Aromatoleum petrolei: one gene and its partner. Each later gene encodes a partner of the first gene's protein in a complex. Links are inferred from orthologs where the notes say so. Each region holds a gene or a part of one and is shown on either strand. Other genes may lie near its edges. The genes, in order: pnp and ToN1_RS04905.

Region 1 (4,054 bases):
AGCGAAAAGCAGCTGGCCCACTTCCGCAGCATGCTGGAATCGGTAAAACGGGAACTGGCTGGGGATATCGAGCGCACCGTTCACACGATGCAGGACGAAGCAACCGCATTCGCCGACCCGAACGATCGCGCGAGCCAGGAGTCCGACATTGCACTTGAACTGCGCAACCGCGACCGCGAACGCAAACTGATCAAGAAGATCGACGAAGCCATCGGCCGCATCAATGCCGGCGAATATGGCTATTGCGACAGTTGTGGAGTGGAGATCGGACTCAAGCGGCTGGAAGCGCGCCCCACCGCAACGCTGTGCATCGACTGCAAGACGCTGGAAGAAATGCGCGAGCGCCAAGTCGCAAAATGATCGCACCGCCTCCGCCGTGCCTTGCGCACGGACGGACGTCGGATAAAAAAAGGGACGCCGCAGCGTCCCTTTTTGTTTGCTCCAGCGGAATTATTCCGCGGACTGGTCCAGCAGCGCCTTCATGCTCAGGCGGATCTTGCCGCGCTCGTCCGTCTCGAGAACCTTGACACGCACAGCCTGCCCTTCCTTGACGTAGTCGGCGACGTTGTTGACGCGTTCGTTCGCGATTTGCGACACATGCAGCAGGCCGTCACGACCCGGCATGATGTTCACGATCGCACCGAAATCGAGCAGGCGGATGACGGTACCGTTGTACACCTTGCCGACCTCGACCTCGGCCGTGATGGCCTCGATCTTTTCCTTCGCGAGCTGCGCACCCTCGGCGCTGACCGACGAGATGGTCAAGCTGCCGTCGTCCTCGATCTCGATCACGGTGCCGGTCTCTTCCTGCAGCGCACGGATCACCGCACCGCCCTTGCCGATCACGTCGCGGATCTTCTCCGGGTTGATCTTCATCGTGATCATGCGCGGAGCGAACTCCGACACTTCACCGCGATGCGAGGCGAGCGACTGCTTCATGATGCCGAGGATGTGCATGCGACCCTCGCCCGCCTGTGCGAGCGCAACCTGCATGATTTCCTTCGTGATGCCCTGAATCTTGATGTCCATCTGCAGCGCCGTGACGCCCCGCTCGGTACCCGCGACCTTGAAGTCCATGTCGCCGAGGTGGTCCTCGTCGCCGAGAATGTCGGTCAGCACCGCGAACCGGTTGCCTTCCTTGATGAGGCCCATCGCGATACCGGCCACGTGCGCCTTCATCGGCACGCCGGCGTCCATCAGCGCGAGCGAGCCGCCGCACACCGACGCCATCGAGCTCGAGCCGTTGGACTCGGTGATTTCCGACACGACGCGAACCGTGTAGCTGAAGTCTTCCGGCGCCGGCAGCGCAGCGACGAGCGCGCGCTTTGCCAGACGGCCGTGGCCGACTTCGCGACGCTTCGTCACGCCCATGCGGCCGGTTTCGCCGGTCGAGAACGGCGGGAAGTTGTAGTGCAGCAGGAAGCTCTCGCGGTATTCGCCCGCGATCGCGTCGATGATCTGCTCGTCACGCCCCGTGCCCAGCGTCGCAATGACGAGAGCCTGGGTCTCGCCACGGGTGAACAGCGCCGAACCGTGCGTACGGGGCAGCACACCGACGCGGATATCGATCGGGCGAACCGTGCGGGTGTCGCGGCCGTCGATACGCGGTTCACCGGCGAGGATGCGGCTGCGGACAATGCCTGCCTCGAGTTCGTGGAAGATGTCCTTGAGCTCGTTGCCGGACGGAGCCGCTTCCATCTCCGCGGCGATTGTCGCGAACGCATTCTTGCGGATCTCGTTCACGCGCTCGGTACGGGCCTGCTTGCTCGTGATGCGGAATGCGTCCTCGAGCTGGGCGCCCGCGAGTTCTTTGATGCGGTTGATGAGCGCCTCGTTCTTGGCGGGCGGCTGCCAGTCCCACTCGGGCTTGCCGGCGATCTCGACGAGTTCGTTGATCGCGCGGATAGCGGCCTGCATCTGCTGGTGGCCGAAAACCACCGAACCGAGCATCACTTCTTCCGACAGCTCCTGCGCTTCGGATTCGACCATCAGCACCGCGGCCTCGGTACCGGCAACAACCAGGTTCAGCTGGCTGGTCTTGAGCTGCTCGACCGTCGGGTTGAGGATGTACTCGCCGTTGGCATAACCCACGCGGCAGGCACCGATCGGGCCATCGAACGGCACGCCCGAGATTGCCAGCGCGGCGGATGCGCCGATCATCGCCGGAATGTCCGGATCGATCTCCGGGTTGAGCGACAGCACCGTGATGATGATCTGGACTTCGTTGTAGAAGCCGTCCGGGAACAGCGGGCGGATCGGGCGATCGATCAGGCGGCTGGTCAGCGTTTCCTTCTCGGTCGGACGCCCTTCACGCTTGAAGAAGCCGCCAGGAATACGGCCGGCGGCGTAGAACTTCTCGACATAGTCGACGGTGAGGGGGAAAAAGTCCTGCCCGGGCTTGGCTTCCTTGGCGGCAACGACGGTCGCCAGGACCATCGTGTCATCCATGTTCACGATGACGGCACCACCCGCCTGGCGGGCAATCTCGCCGGTCTCGATGGTGACGGTATGCGCGCCGTACGCGAATGTCTTTTTGATGGCGGTAGGCAAGTTGAATATCCTTTAGGTGAGTATATGCAGCAGACTACAACTGCGAAGCTGTCCCGGTCACGCAACCCCGACAGCAAAAACAAAGCCGGTGCGACCCCGCGGGATCCGCACCGGCTTGTTCGCTTACCTTGTCTTTTGCGACGCTGTCAGACGCGACACGGTCGGCGAGTTACTTGCGCAGACCCAGGCGCTCGATGAGGGCGCGATAGCTGTCGGCGTTCTTGCCCTTCAGGTAGTCGAGCAGCTTGCGGCGCTGGCTGACCATCTTGAGGAGGCCGCGGCGCGAGTGGTGATCCTTCGCGTTGGCCTTGAAGTGGCCGGTGAGGCCGTTGATGCGGGCGGTGAGCAGAGCGACCTGCACTTCCGGCGAACCGGTGTCGCCTTGTGCGCGCTGGAAGTCCGTGACGATCTGCGCCTTGGATGCGGTATCGAGAGCCATGTGGGTGTTTACTCTTTTCGTATTCTGCCAATCAGAAGCGTGGGATTATACCCAACGCACCATGAAAAACTCAATAATTATCAGGACTGCCGTGCCGTCGTACCGGCTGCAACGAGGCGTTTCGGCAACAGGCGGCAGTCATCGCCAAGTTCCCCCAGGCCAAGAAAGCGCCCGTCCCCGTACACCCTTACCAAACCGCGCTCGTTGCCGACATATGCAACCGCGCGCCCCTGCAACAAACCCGCCGCCGCCTCCGCTGAGAGCGTGACAACGGAAAAGTGCGACACCAGCGCGTCGGCAGGGGCAAGCAGGCGCTCCCGTTCGTCCGCCAATGCCGCTTCGAGTTCGCTGAGCGTTACCGTACCGACCCCCGCAGCAAAAGGACCGATTCGGGTGCGCCGCAATGCCGATAGATGAGCACCGCAACCAAGAACCCGGCCCAGATCGATCGCGAGCGTCCGGATATAGGTGCCCTTGCTGCACGCGACGCGGATCCGGAAGGTCTCCCCACCAAACTCGAGCAGTTCCAGCTCATGAATCGTGACGCGGCGCGGCGCAAGTTCAACCACGATGCCGGCACGCGCGTACTCGTACAGCGGTTTCCCGTCGCGCTTGAGCGCCGAATACATCGGCGGTATCTGCTCGATCTCGCCCGCAAAGCGCATGAGCGCAGCACGGACGTCATCCTCGGAGACCGACACGGGAGCTTCGGCATTCGGACGCCCTTCGGCGTCCCCGGTATCCGTCTCGATACCGAGACGGACCGTTGCCTCGTATTCCTTGTCCGCGTCGAGGAGCATCTGCGAGAACTTCGTTGCCTCACCGAAAGTCAGCGGCAACAACCCCGTCGCCATCGGATCGAGCGTACCGGTATGACCGGCCTTTGCGGCATTGAGAAGACGGCGGGCCGTCTGCAGCGCCGCATTCGACGTGATGCCCGCCGGCTTGTCGAGCAGCAGGACACCGTCCAGCGCGCGGCGCTGGTGCCTGAATTGCTTCTGTGCTTTCAAGACCGCTCAGCTTTCCGGATCGTCCTTGTGGCGCGCATCATCCTCGCGCACCACC
Region 2 (13,063 bases), 210 kb from region 1 along the record:
TGGGTAGTTCTCCATTCCCGGTCCGCCGATCCACATGAGCAGTTCACCTGTCGGGGTGAATATCTGGACGTTGTTGAACGAAGCGTCGGATACATAGAGGTTGCCGTCCTGGTCCGAGGCGATGCTGCGCGGTCGCGAAAACTGCCCGTAACCATTACCGACGCTTCCAAAATGCGATTGATACCTGCCGTTCAGATCGAAGATCTGCACCCGGAAATTCCCGGAATCGAGAACCGCAAGACGACCGTCCCTTGTGGTGATCGCTGCCAGCGGAATGTTGAGTGCGCCGGGCGCTGATCCACGGGGACCAATGCGGAAAAGTTCCAGGTTGTCGGGCGAATAGGCAATGACCTTGTGATCATCCGCGTCGATGCTGCCGCGATCGACGATGAAGATCTTCTTGCCGTCGTCGCTGACGGCGACACCTGACGGCTGAGTGAGAGCCTTCGGGTCGCCGACGGCGAACTGGAAAAGGCCGAGCGAATCATAGACCATCACTCGGCGAAGCTTGCCGTCGAGGACGTAGACGAAATTCTTGTTGTCGATGGCGATCGAAATGGGCTTGATGACATTGTTCGGTTCGCGGATGCCCATTCGAAACATTCGCTGACGAGCGGCGTCGAAAACAACAACCGAGCCTGTCGGAGGGTCGGCTACGTAGATGCGCCCGCCGCGGGCAGCAAGAGCTGCAGGTTTGCGGTACGCGAGGTCTTCCGAGACGCTGCCCTTGCCGGTGAGTATCTTCCGGGTCCGGCCGTCGTCGGTCTCGGGGCGGATATTCGCTTCGGAGCGGAGTTGAGCCTCATATTCGAAGCGCGCCTCGTTCGGCGGCTCCGGCCACAGGAGTTGGTACTCCTTCGCGCTTCGCTTATCGGAGGCGTCGGGCGCGGAACAGCCGCTTGCGAGCAGGAATGCCATGCCTGCGATAGCAAGAAGCGCAACGGTTCGTCGCAGTGCGGTTGCGAGTGCCGACGGTTTCGGAGTGTCGAGGGTCATCTTGTCGTGCGCGGTCTCGCCGGTCGTGGCTATGCGCAATTTCTGAACGAAGACCGCGAAACCCGATACACAAGGTGTATTCGCGGAACCGTCCATTAAGCAAGATTTGATCCCGAATGTGCTCCTGGTTACAGGTTTGATGCGTGGTTCGCGTCAATTTGCCGTCGCCAAACCGCGCGAACCCTTGCGGAATTCAGAATCCCGGCATGATTCTTTCGTTACCATGCGGTGATCTTGCGAGAGCTCCGATTGGCTCGGATCGGTCAATGCGCGTCTCTATGCACTCGTGGCGGTCCTTCCGGTCTGGTCGCCAATCAGCCGCCGATATAGGACATCTCGATTTTTCGCAGTCCCGCCGTGTTGGCCGTGCGAATTTCGGAATAGCGGTCCTCGCGGTTTTGCCAGACTGCTGCAATCGCGCGATCGAGCTCCGCATCGCCGCCTCCGGAGCGCAAGAGCGTGCGGAGGTCGTGGCCGCTCTGTGCGAACAGGCAGGTGTAGAGCTTGCCCTCGGTCGACAGGCGGATGCGGGTGCAGGTCGAGCAGAAGGCTTGTGTCACGGACGAGATGACGCCGATCTCGCCGCCGCCGTCGCGGTAACGCCAGCGCTCGGCAACCTCGCCTGTGTAGTTCGGCTCGATCGGTTCGAGGGGAAATACCTGGTGAATCCGTTCGATGATTTCCCGCGACGGGACCACGGCGCCCATTTCCCATCCGTTCGAACTGCCGACGTCCATGAACTCGATGAAGCGCAGGATGTGACCCGTGCCGCGGAAATGACGGGCCATGTCGATCACGCCTTGGTCATTGACGCCGCGTTTGACGACCATATTGACCTTGATGGGGCCGAATCCCGCATCTTCGGCAGCTGCGATGCCCTTGAGGACTGCCGCAACCGGGTAGTCGGCATCATTCATCTTGCGGAAGGTGGTGTCGTCGATCGCATCCAGACTCACTGTGACGCGGTGCAGGCCGGCATCTCGCAGCACGCCCGCCATCCTGGGCAACAGTACCCCGTTGGTCGTCAGCGTGAGTTCGACGTCGGGGATGTCGGCCAGTTGGGCGATGAGGTTCTCGACATGCTTGCGCAGCAGGGGTTCGCCACCGGTGATGCGGATCTTGCGCACGCCGCGGGCCGCGAAGAGCCGGGCAATCCGGGTGATTTCCTCGAACGACAACAGCTCCTTGCGGGCGAGGAAGGCGTGGTCCGCACCGAACACTTCGCGCGGCATGCAATAGATGCAGCGAAAGTTGCAGCGGTCCGTGACCGAGATGCGCAGATCGTGAACGGCACGTCCGCGCTTATCCACGAGGGCGGCTCCTGCCGGGGGGGGCGCGTCGGCGGTTAGCGGCAATTCCGTGTTGGCGGGGTAGATCGGGATCGATTTCATCGGATGACTGCCTGAATGGGCCTCAAATCCTGCATGTTGCGATAGTCGGACAAACTGGCGCGGAGTGCGGTTGTCTATTGGGAGGATAGTTAACAACTGGTTGAGGCTTGAGACAATACCGGAACTCATTCTCCGCGCTGCGCCAGTTGTCGATCCGTGTTGCGGTCAGCCTTCGTAGTTGGCACAGTAGCGCGTATACGGGCCCGTTGATATGAGCCAAAAGTATTATCCTTCCGGCGATTGCATCTAGCCCTTTCGGGGGATTCGCGATGACGACACGTGTTACAGAAACTTCGACCGAAAAGCTCTACGAGCGTTTTCCGCATCTCCGCAAGATCGACGGGATGTGGGGGACGGCGGAGTGCCGCAAGTTCATCTTCCTGTTGATGACGGACACCCGGGGAGGGCAGCGTCAGGGATTTCCCCCCGAGCATGCAGGAACGATCATGTCGCTGCTGATGGAGCATGATCGGCGCTTTCCTCAATTCGAAAATGACGTGGCCCACCATGACACGCGATGGGGCGATCTCTCGCGCAGGGGCATTCGCTGATCGCCCTTGCCTGAGGGGGGGGGCGGGGGGATCATGATGGGGCGTCCGGGTGTCCGGACGCCCCGTTTTCATCGCAGCATCGGGAGAACAACAATATGGCCGAACTGCGCCCACTTACGGCTGACCGCCTTCGGGTTCGTTGCGCGCCCGAATTCTTCGAATTCGCGGATACCGAAAAACTTCCGGATCTGCCCGGCGGGATAGGGCAGGTGCGGGCGGAGGAGGCATTGCGTTTCGGACTTGCGATGCGCCAGCCGGGCTACCACGTTTTCGTGCTCGGCGAGCCGGGAACCGGAAGACATGCGACGGTGTTTCGTCTGCTGCGAGAATTCTCGGCCGGCGGCCAGGTCCCGCCCGATCTGTGCTATCTGCACAATTTCGACGACGCGCAGCGTCCACGTCTACTCACGTTGACGGCCGGACGAGGGGGGCAACTTCGTGGCGACATGCTGGCATTCATCGCCGATCTCGGTCCGGCGATCGAGGCGGCGCTCGCCAGCGAAACTTACGGCAACCGCGTCGAATCCCTTCAGGACGCACACAAGACGCGGGAAGACGGAGCTTTGCGCGAGCTTGGGGAGGCATGCGCGGCCGATGGGGTGTCGCTGCTACAAACGCCGGACGGTTTTGTGTTTGCCCCGACGAAGGATGGGCAGGCGATGTCCCCCGAGGACTTCGACGCACTTCCTTCCGAAGTGCGGGCGGTGGTGGAGAAGAAGGTCGGGGCCTGGAGCGATCGTCTGGCAGATCTGCTCGAGCAGTTCCCGGGCTGGCGTAAAGAGCTGCACGAGGCGATGAAGCGGGCGGCCTGTGATGCCCTGACGCCGGCAGTTACGCACTTGATGCGCGAGTTGCGCGAACGCTACGCCGATCTTCCGGCGGTACTGAATTTCTTCGATGCCATCAGGAAGGAGATCCTCGCGAGCGGCAGCGACTGGGCTGCACAGGAAGGTGGCGAGGACGAGGGGGCGGAGGACGAGGCACGCACGAAGTTCCATCGCTACCAAGTCAAGCTGCTGGTTGATCACTCGGCCACGCGGGGCACTCCAGTAGTCTGCGAAGACAATCCGACCTTTGGCAATCTGATCGGGCGCATCGAGCACATCTCCCAGATGGGAACGCTCGTGACCAATTTCAGCCTGATCCGTGCCGGGGCCCTCCATCGTGCGTGCGGAGGGTATCTGGTGGTGGATGTCGAGCGGCTCCTTGGGCAACCCTTCGCGTGGGAGGGGTTGAAGCGTGCGTTGCGCGCGCGCGAGATCCGTATCGAGCCTCCCGCGGAAGCGCAGGGCTGGAGCAACATGCTCACTCTGGAACCGGAGTCCATTCCCTGCGACGTCAAGGTGATTCTTGTCGGTGACCGCGAGCTGTTCTACCTGCTTACGGAGAACGATCCGGACTTTCCCGAGTTGTTCAAGGTGGCGGCCGACTTTGACGAGGATATGCCTCGCAACGATGCGAATGTTGAGCGTTATGCTGCGTTGCTCGCGATGCTCGGGCGTGCATCCGACTTGTTGCCATTCGACCGGACCGGCATTGCGCGTCTGGTGGAGCATGGCGCGCGACTTGCCGAAGATGCGGGGCGGCTCAGTCTGCAGACGCGTTTGCTGGCGGACGTGATGCGTGAGGCGGATTTTCACGCGCGCGCCGCACAATTGCCCGCGGTAGCTTGCGCACAGGTGGACGCGGCGATCGCATCCCGCTCGCGGCGATTCGGGCGATACGCCGAGCGGGTGCTCGAATCGATGGTGGAGGGGACAACGCTGATCTCCACCAGAGGTGCGCGCTGCGGCCAGATCAATGCCTTGGTTGTTGTCGAGTTGGCCGGCGAGCAATTTGGTCATCCTGTGCGCATCACTGCCACGGCGCGGCTCGGAGAGGGGGATGTCGTCGATATCGAGCGTGAAACGGAGCTAGGTGGGGCGATTCATTCCAAGGGTGTTCTGATCCTCTCCGCGTTTCTCGCCGCCCGCTATGCACGTCATCAGCCGTTGTCGCTATCCGCCAGCTTGGTCTTCGAGCAGTCCTATTCGCCGGTGGAGGGTGACTCGGCCTCACTGGCGGAGCTCTGTGCCTTGCTGTCGGCATTGGCCCGGGTTCCCATTCGTCAATCGTTCGCGGTGACGGGTTCGGTCAACCAGTTCGGCGAGGTCCAGGCCATCGGGGGTGTCAACGAGAAGATCGAGGGGTTCTTCGACCTTTGCGTCGCCCGCGGGCTGACAGGTGAGCAGGGCGTCGTAATACCCCAGGCGAGCGTTCGGCATCTCATGTTGCGCGAAGACGTCGTTGCGGCGGCCCGCGAGGGGCTTTTCCGCGTCCATGCGGTGGCGACTGTGGACGATGCGATGGAGATCCTCACCGGCTTGACTGCCGGAGTTGCGGATGCGAAAGGCGTGATGCCGCGCGAGACGGTCAACTACAAGGTCGCGGCGGCGCTGACTGCGATGACTGCGGCAAAACACGCGTTCGATCATGGCAGTGATGCGCGCCATGCTCGCTCGCGACGGCGGCATGACGGCGACCAGGAATGAGGTTTCGACGTCGCAATTGCTGTCGCGTCGAAAGGGACTTCTGGAATAGCGGGACCATTGAAAGCAAATGGGCCACCTCGAAAGGCGGCCCATCTACTTGGCTTTGCTGGCTCCCCGACCTGGGCTCGAACCAGGGACACACGGATTAACAGTCCGTTGCTCTACCGACTGAGCTATCGGGGATCGGTACTTGTGCTCATGCTGAAAACACTGCAGGAGCCGAATTTTGGCTCCCCGACCTGGGCTCGAACCAGGGACACACGGATTAACAGTCCGTTGCTCTACCGACTGAGCTATCGGGGAATTGAGCCGCGCATTATAGGCAGCGCGCGGCTATGCGTCAATATTGCTTGAGCGAAATTCTCAAGCCTTCACGACCGCGGCGATCGCCTTGGCGACGTAACCGATGTTGCGCGAATTGAGGGCGGCGAGGCAGATGCGGCCGGTCGATACGGCGTAGATGCCGAAGTCGTTCTTCAGTTGCTCGACTTGGGCGGCCGACAGACCGGTGTAGGAGAACATGCCGCGCTGTTGGATGACGAACGAGAAGTCCTGCGCGACGCCGGCAGCCTTGAGATTTTCGACCAGCCCGGTACGCATCGCCCGGATGCGGTCGCGCATGCCGGCGAGTTCGTCTTCCCACATCTGGCGCAGTTCGGCCGAGTTCAGCACGGCTGCGACGACGGCGCCGCCGTGGATCGGCGGGTTGGAGTAGTTGGTGCGAATCACGCGCTTGACCTGCGACAGCACGCGGGCCGACTCGTCCTTGCTGGCGGTGACGATGGAGAGGGCGCCAACACGCTCGCCGTAGAGCGAGAAGGACTTCGAGAACGAGCTCGAAACGAAGAACTGCAGGCCGCTGGCCGAGAACAGGCGCACAGCGACGGCGTCGGGTTCGATGCCGTCGGCGAAGCCCTGATAGGCCATGTCGAGGAAGGGTACGAGGCTGCGTTCGCGGCACGCGCCAACGACTTCACCCCACTGGGCTTCGGTCAGGTCGGCGCCGGTCGGGTTATGGCAGCAGGCATGTAGCACGACGACCGAGCCCGGGGCAAGCTGTTCGAGCTTGGCTTTCATGCCCGCGAAATTCACGCCGCGGGTGCTCGGTTCGTAATACGGATAGTTCTCGACCGGGAAGCCGGCAGACTCGAACAGCGCGCGGTGGTTTTCCCAGCTGGGGTCGGAGATATATACGGTTGCTCCCGGGAGCAGGCGCTTGATGTAGTCGGCGCCGACCTTCAGGGCACCGGTGCCGCCCAGCGCCTGAACGGTGACAACCTGGCCGTTGGCGATGAGGTGCGAATCCTTGCCGAAGAGCAGGTTCTGCACGGCGGTGTTGTATGCGGCGGGGCCTTCGATCGGCTGGTAGCCGCGCGGCGGCATTGCTTCGAGGCGCGCCTTTTCGGCCGTCCTGACGGCTGCGAGCAGCGGAATCTTGCCGTTGTCGTCGTAGTAGACGCCGACGCCGAGGTTCACCTTGTCGGTGCGCGCATCGGCGTTGAACGCCTCGTTCAGTCCGAGGATCGGGTCACGGGGCGCCATCTCGACGGCGGCGAAGATCGAAGCGGGCATAAAACAACTCCATGTTGCGCGGGAGGCGCGGAGGACTGAACCTGGCGCGTTGGTACCGGTCCATCAGCCGTGCCTTGTGCCGCATTTTGCGAAATAATGCGTGTTTGCCAGGTCCTGTCCCATCTGTTTCGGCAGTCGGGCAAGCGCTTGAAACAAGCCGGAAATTCTAGCATGACGAGTACGACGGGCAGTGTTCCGGTGGTCACTTTCGAAGGGAGTCCTTTCAGGCTCCATCAGCCCTTTGCGCCCGCCGGCGATCAGCCGGTCGCGATCGATCTGCTGACCGAGGGCTTGTCGGACGGTCTGATGTTCCAGACTCTGCTCGGCGTGACCGGCTCGGGTAAGACCTACACGATGGCAAACGTGATCGCGCGCTGCGGCAGGCCCGCCCTGATACTGGCGCCGAACAAGACACTTGCCGCGCAGCTGTACGCCGAATTCCGGGAGTTTTTTCCCGAGAATGCGGTCGAGTACTTCGTTTCCTACTACGATTACTATCAGCCGGAAGCCTACGTGCCGTCGCGCGATCTCTTCATCGAGAAGGATTCGAGCATCAACGAGCACATCGAGCAGATGCGCCTGTCGGCGACCAAGAGCCTGATGGAGCGGCGAGACGTCGTAATCGTCGCGACGGTGTCGTGCATCTACGGTATCGGCGATCCGGTCGATTACCACGCGATGATCCTGCACTTGCGCGAGGGCGAACGGATTGCTCATCGGGACCTCGTGCAGCGGCTCGTGGCGATGCAGTACACGCGCTCCGACATCGACTTCCGACGGGGAACCTTCCGCGTCCGCGGTGACGTCATTGACGTGTTTCCGGCGGAAAATGCGGAGTATGCGGTGCGGATCGAGATGTTCGACGACGAGATCGAACACCTCACGCTGTTCGATCCTCTTACCGGGCACCTCAAGCAGAAGCTTGTCCGCTTCACCGTTTACCCGTCCAGCCACTATGTCACGCCGCGCGCGACGGTGCTGCAGGCGATCGAGGCCATCAAGGAGGAACTGCGCGATCGTGTCAGCTACTTTCAGCGCTCGGCCAAGCTGGTGGAGGCGCAACGCATCGAGCAGCGCACGCGTTTCGATCTGGAAATGCTCAACGAGATGGGGTTCTGCAAGGGCATCGAGAACTACTCGCGCCATTTGTCGGGGCGCGGGCCGGGCGAGCCGCCGCCGACGCTGATCGACTATCTGCCGCCGGATGCCTTGCTGTTCGTCGACGAGTCCCACGTGGCGATTCCGCAGGTGGGGGGCATGTACAAGGGGGATCGTTCGCGCAAGGAGAATCTTGTCGAATACGGTTTCCGCCTGCCTTCGGCACTCGATAACCGGCCGCTGAAGTTCGAGGAGTTCGAGCGCCTGATGCCTCAGACAATCTTCGTCTCGGCGACGCCGGCCGACTACGAGGCGACGCATCAGGGGCAGGTCGTCGAGCAGGTTGTGCGCCCGACGGGGCTGATCGACCCCGCCGTCGAAGTGCGGCCCGCGAGCACGCAGGTCGACGATCTGCTGTCCGAGGCGAAGCGCCGAATCGCCGTGGGGGAACGCGTGCTGGTCACGACGCTGACGAAGCGGATGGCCGAAGATCTCACCGATTACCTTGCCGAGAACGGCATCCGCGTGCGCTATCTGCACTCGGATATCGATACCGTCGAGCGTGTCGAGATCATCCGCGACCTGCGTCTCGGGGAGTTCGATGTGCTGGTGGGCATCAACCTGCTGCGCGAAGGCCTGGATATTCCCGAGGTGTCGCTCGTGACAATTCTCGATGCCGACAAGGAGGGCTTTCTGCGTTCGGAGCGCTCGCTGATCCAGACGATCGGGCGGGCTGCACGGCATATCCACGGCCGTGCCATCCTGTATGCGGACGTGGTGACACGCTCGATGCGCGCCGCAATGGAGGAGACGGATCGGCGTCGGGCGAAGCAGCTCGCATTCAACGCCGAGCACGGGATCGTCCCCAAGACCGTGAGCAAACGCATCAAGGACATCATCGATGGTGTTTACTCGAGCAGCGACGAGCGCAATGCGACGGTAGCGCAGGAGGCGCGGGCCGAATATTTTGCGATGGACGAGAAGGCCGTTGCGAAGGCGATACGCAAACTTGAGAAGGAAATGCAGGAGCATGCGCGCAACCTCGAATTCGAAAAGGCTGCGGCTGCCCGCGATGAGTTGTTCCGGCTGCGTCAGCGTGCGTTTGGCGCGGATCAGCACGGGACGGAGTGAGAGGTGAGCTCGTGACCAGAATCCTGTTCGTCTGTACCGGCAATATTTGTAGGTCGCCTACCGCTGAAGGGGTGGCACGCCACGCAATTCGTGCGGCGGGGCTTGAGGGTGTCATCGAGGTCGAGTCGGCCGGGACACACGGCTATCACGTGGGCGAGGCACCCGATCCGCGCACGCGCAAGGCGGCCGAAAAGCGCGGCTATGATCTGTCGATGCTGCGGGCGCGCAAGCTTGAACCAGGGGATTTCGAGACCTTCGATCTGTTGCTCGCGATGGATGGGGGGCATCTTGAGATCATGGAGCGCAGTTGCCCCGACGCGCATCGCGACAAGGTCAGGCTCTTCATGAGCTACGCACGCCGCTTCAATGCTGAGGAGGTGCCGGACCCCTACTATGGCGGCGATCGGGGCTTCGATCTGGTGCTCGACTACTGCGAAGATGCGGTCGGAGGGCTGCTCGACGCCTTGCAGCCGACGCGCTGATCGATAATCGCGTGAGGATCTGAAACAAAAAAGGGGCGCCCGGTGGGCGCCCCTTTACTTTCCGTCTGTCGTCGCCGATCAGTGCGGTTTGTGGGTTTCGACCTGCTGCAGCGGCTCGTCGGCGATCACGAGCGAAGGCCGCGGGCGCCGGCCGAGCGGACGGGCAGGCGCTTCCTCTGCATGGGACTGGGCGAGGGCCTGAACCTTTTCACGGCTCGTCTCGATCATGACAAGTCCACTGTCCGCCAGCGCGCTGCCGAGATCGATCGGGGCGGACGGCGCGTGCGGGGCTTCGGCAGCTGCAGAGAGTTCGGTGGCAGTCTGGGGGGGCTCGGCTTCCACCACCGCAACCTGCGGTGCTGCGTCGCTTGCAGCCGCCGTCACTGCGATTGCAGGTACAGCAGCCACTTCAGTCGGCATTGTCTCGGCTGCCGCCGTCGGAAGGGACTCGGCGTTGACTGCCGGTTCTTCCGTGGTTGGCATGGCCTCGACCGCAGTTTCGGTGGGAGATGCCGCTGCCACAGCAAGAACAGGCATCGGGGCTTCTTCGACTTCCGCCGGAACCGCTTCGGCTGCGCTGGCGACGACCGGCAGTGGTGCCTCGGCTTCCTCAATCGCACTCGCATCGCGGACAGATTCGACTGTTGCGAGTGCAGTTGTTGCGCCCGCCCCAGTCGTCGGTTCGCCTTCGGTCACTTCGTCGGCGGTAGCGCTCTCGGCTGTCTCGGCCCCTGTTGCGGCAGCTGCCAGCGTCTGATCCTCGCCCGGGCGGCGGTCACGGCGGCCGCGGCTACGGCGACGGCGCTTCTCGGGGGCTCCCTCCTCACTGGACGGTGCGGCGGATTCGGTCACGGCGACGGCTGCGACTGCTTCCGCGGCCTGCTGTTCGGCAGCATTTTCGACGACTTCGGCCGCCTTCGGCTGGCGCGGCCCGCGCTGGCGGCGCCCTTCACTGCGTTCCGCCGCTTCGGGGCGCTCGGCACGCTCTTGGCGTTCAGCCCGTTCCGCCCGTTCCGGACGTTCGGGTCTCTCCGTGCGCTCCTGGCGTTCCTGTCGCGGTTCACCTCGGCCGCCATTACGGACGGGCTGGGCCTGCTCCTCACGTTCGGCGCGCTGGCCTTCACGCCGGTTGCGGTTGTTGCCGCCGCGACGATTTTCCCCGCGCTCGGCACGTGGACGCGCCTCACGCTTGGGTTGTGTTTCCTCTGCGGGCTGCGGCGCAGGCGCAGCCTTCTCGCCGCGCAGCCACGCAAAGAGTCGCGAGATCAGACCAGGTTGTGCGGTCGGCGCAGGAGCCGGTTCGGCCTTCGGCTCGACCACCGGCGCAGGTTGTGCAGGGGCGATGCCCTTCACCACGGCTTCGGCGCGGGCTGGTTTCTTGTCGTCCTTCGTCGGCAGGCGCAGGTCGACTTCGGCTGGCTTGCCGACCATCTGGTAGCTGGCGAGGCTGACCTCTTCCTGGTTCAGCTGGTCGTGGCGCAGACGGATGATCTCGTGGTGCGGCGTCTCGAGGTGGCGGTTGGGGATGATGATCAGCTGGATCTTGTGCCGGTACTCGATGTGCGCGATGTCCGAACGCTTCTCATTGAGGAGGAAGGTGGCGACATCGACCGGCACCTGCAGATGCACGGCGCCGGTGTTTTCCTTCATCGCTTCCTCTTCGAGGATGCGCAGGATGTGCAGCGCCGACGATTCGGTGCTGCGAATGTGGCCGGTGCCGTTGCAGCGCGGGCACGGGATGTAGCTTGTCTCCGCCAGTGCGGGGCGCAGGCGCTGGCGCGAAAGCTCGAGCAGGCCGAAGCGGCTGATCTTTCCGGTCTGGACGCGCGCGCGGTCGTGGCGCAGCGCATCACGCAGACGGTTCTCCACCTCGCGCTGATTCTTCTGCGACTCCATGTCGATGAAGTCGATGACGATCAGACCGCCGAGATCGCGCAGACGCAGCTGCCGGGCGATTTCTTCAGCCGCCTCAAGGTTGGTGCGGAAGGCCGTTTCCTCGATGTCCGCGCCCTTGGTCGATCGGCCGGAGTTCACATCGATGGAGACGAGCGCTTCAGTATGATCGATCACGACCGCGCCGCCGCTGGGCAGGCTGACCTGGCGCGAGTAGGCGGACTCGATCTGGTGTTCGATCTGAAAGCGCGAGAATAGCGGCACGTCGTCGCTGTAACGCTTCACGCGATTCACGTTCGCCGGCATGACGTGGGCCATGAACTGGCGGGCCTGCTCGTGCACGTCGTCGGTGTCGATCAGGATCTCGCCGATGTCAGGCTGGAAATAGTCGCGGATCGCGCGGATCACGAGACTGCCTTCCTGGTAGATCAGGAAGGCGCCAGACTGAGATTGCGCCGCGCCATCGATGGCCCGCCACAGCTGCAGCAGGTAATTGAGGTCCCACTGCAGTTCCTCTGCGTTGCGACCGATCGCGGCAGTGCGTGCGATCAGGCTCATGCCCGGGGGCACTTCGAGCTGATCCATCACTTCGCGCAGTTCGCTGCGCTCGTCGCCCTCGACGCGCCGGGAAACACCGCCACCGCGGGGATTGTTCGGCATCAGGACCAGATAGCGTCCCGCGAGCGAGATGTACGTCGTCAGGGCGGCGCCCTTGTTGCCGCGCTCGTCCTTCTCGACCTGGACGATGAGCTCCTGGCCTTCCTTGAGCGCATCCTGGATGCGCGCCTTGCCGGCGTCGACGCCGGGCGCGAAGTAGGTGCGCGAAATTTCCTTGAACGGCAGAAAACCGTGCCGTTCCGAGCCGTAATCAACGAACGCCGCCTCGAGGCTGGGCTCGATGCGCGTGATGACGGCTTTGTAGATGTTGCTCTTGCGCTGTTCCTTGGCGGCCGATTCGATATCGAGGTCGATCAGTTTCTGACCATCCACGATTGCGACGCGCAGTTCCTCGGCCTGCGTCGCATTGAAAAGCATGCGCTTCATTGATTTCGTTCCCCCGCGCGAAACCCACGGGCAGGACGAACGGCGCGCACCATCGCGCTTGTTACGTGATCAGGAGCGGGTAGGTTGTTCTACTTTTTTCCGGTCGGTAATGGGCTGTGATGGGTCGGCTGGTCGATGTTCATGCATTCCCGCCTGGGGCCGGAACGCTTGATCCTGCGGGTGCGTTACGCGTCTTTGTTCAATCCAATGGATCGAAGATTGTCGATTGCGTTACCATCGTCGTCTTTTTCGGCAACGACGGCACGTTCTGGTTGCCCGGGAGCTCTTCTGGGGCTCGCTGTCGACCGCTTTCCTCCGCATCCTTGCGCGAGGGACGTCGACCGGACCGGGGCCAACCGGCCGCAAGTATATTT

What was found.
Region 2: the proteins of pnp (region 1) and ToN1_RS04905 are in contact, whole or in part, in a cryo-EM structure (PDB 9QH0), measured with the Escherichia coli proteins. The link is inferred for Aromatoleum petrolei from one-to-one orthologs.

What each region holds. Positions count from the first base shown.
Region 1 is NZ_CP059560.1:863,446-867,499, forward strand. The notes cover bases 1-2,905. They hold pnp (polyribonucleotide nucleotidyltransferase), read right to left. Parts: upstream 2,551-2,905; coding sequence 451-2,550; downstream 1-450. Other genes in these bases: dksA (RNA polymerase-binding protein DksA), read left to right, coding at 1-360; rpsO (30S ribosomal protein S15), read right to left, coding at 2,720-2,905. Also shown: more of rpsO, read right to left, coding at 2,906-2,989; tRNA pseudouridine(55) synthase TruB, read right to left, coding at 3,070-3,999; 30S ribosome-binding factor RbfA, read right to left, coding at 4,006-4,054. UniProt on the Escherichia coli protein: Involved in mRNA degradation. Catalyzes the phosphorolysis of single-stranded polyribonucleotides processively in the 3'- to 5'-direction. Also involved, along with RNase II, in tRNA processing.
Region 2 is NZ_CP059560.1:1,078,349-1,091,411, reverse strand. Bases 9,631-13,063 are described here. They hold ToN1_RS04905 (Rne/Rng family ribonuclease), read right to left. Parts: upstream 12,690-13,063; coding sequence 9,831-12,689; downstream 9,631-9,830. Other genes in these bases: ToN1_RS04910 (low molecular weight protein-tyrosine-phosphatase), read left to right, coding at 9,631-9,752. Outside these bases: ToN1_RS04950 (NHL repeat-containing protein), read right to left, coding at 1-996; GTP 3',8-cyclase MoaA, read right to left, coding at 1,311-2,387; ToN1_RS04940 (hypothetical protein), read left to right, coding at 2,657-2,938; ToN1_RS04935 (Lon protease family protein), read left to right, coding at 3,034-5,469; ToN1_RS04920 (amino acid aminotransferase), read right to left, coding at 5,833-7,041; excinuclease ABC subunit UvrB, read left to right, coding at 7,213-9,270; more of ToN1_RS04910, read left to right, coding at 9,282-9,630. UniProt on the Escherichia coli protein: Endoribonuclease that plays a central role in RNA processing and decay. Required for the maturation of 5S and 16S rRNAs and the majority of tRNAs. Also involved in the degradation of most mRNAs.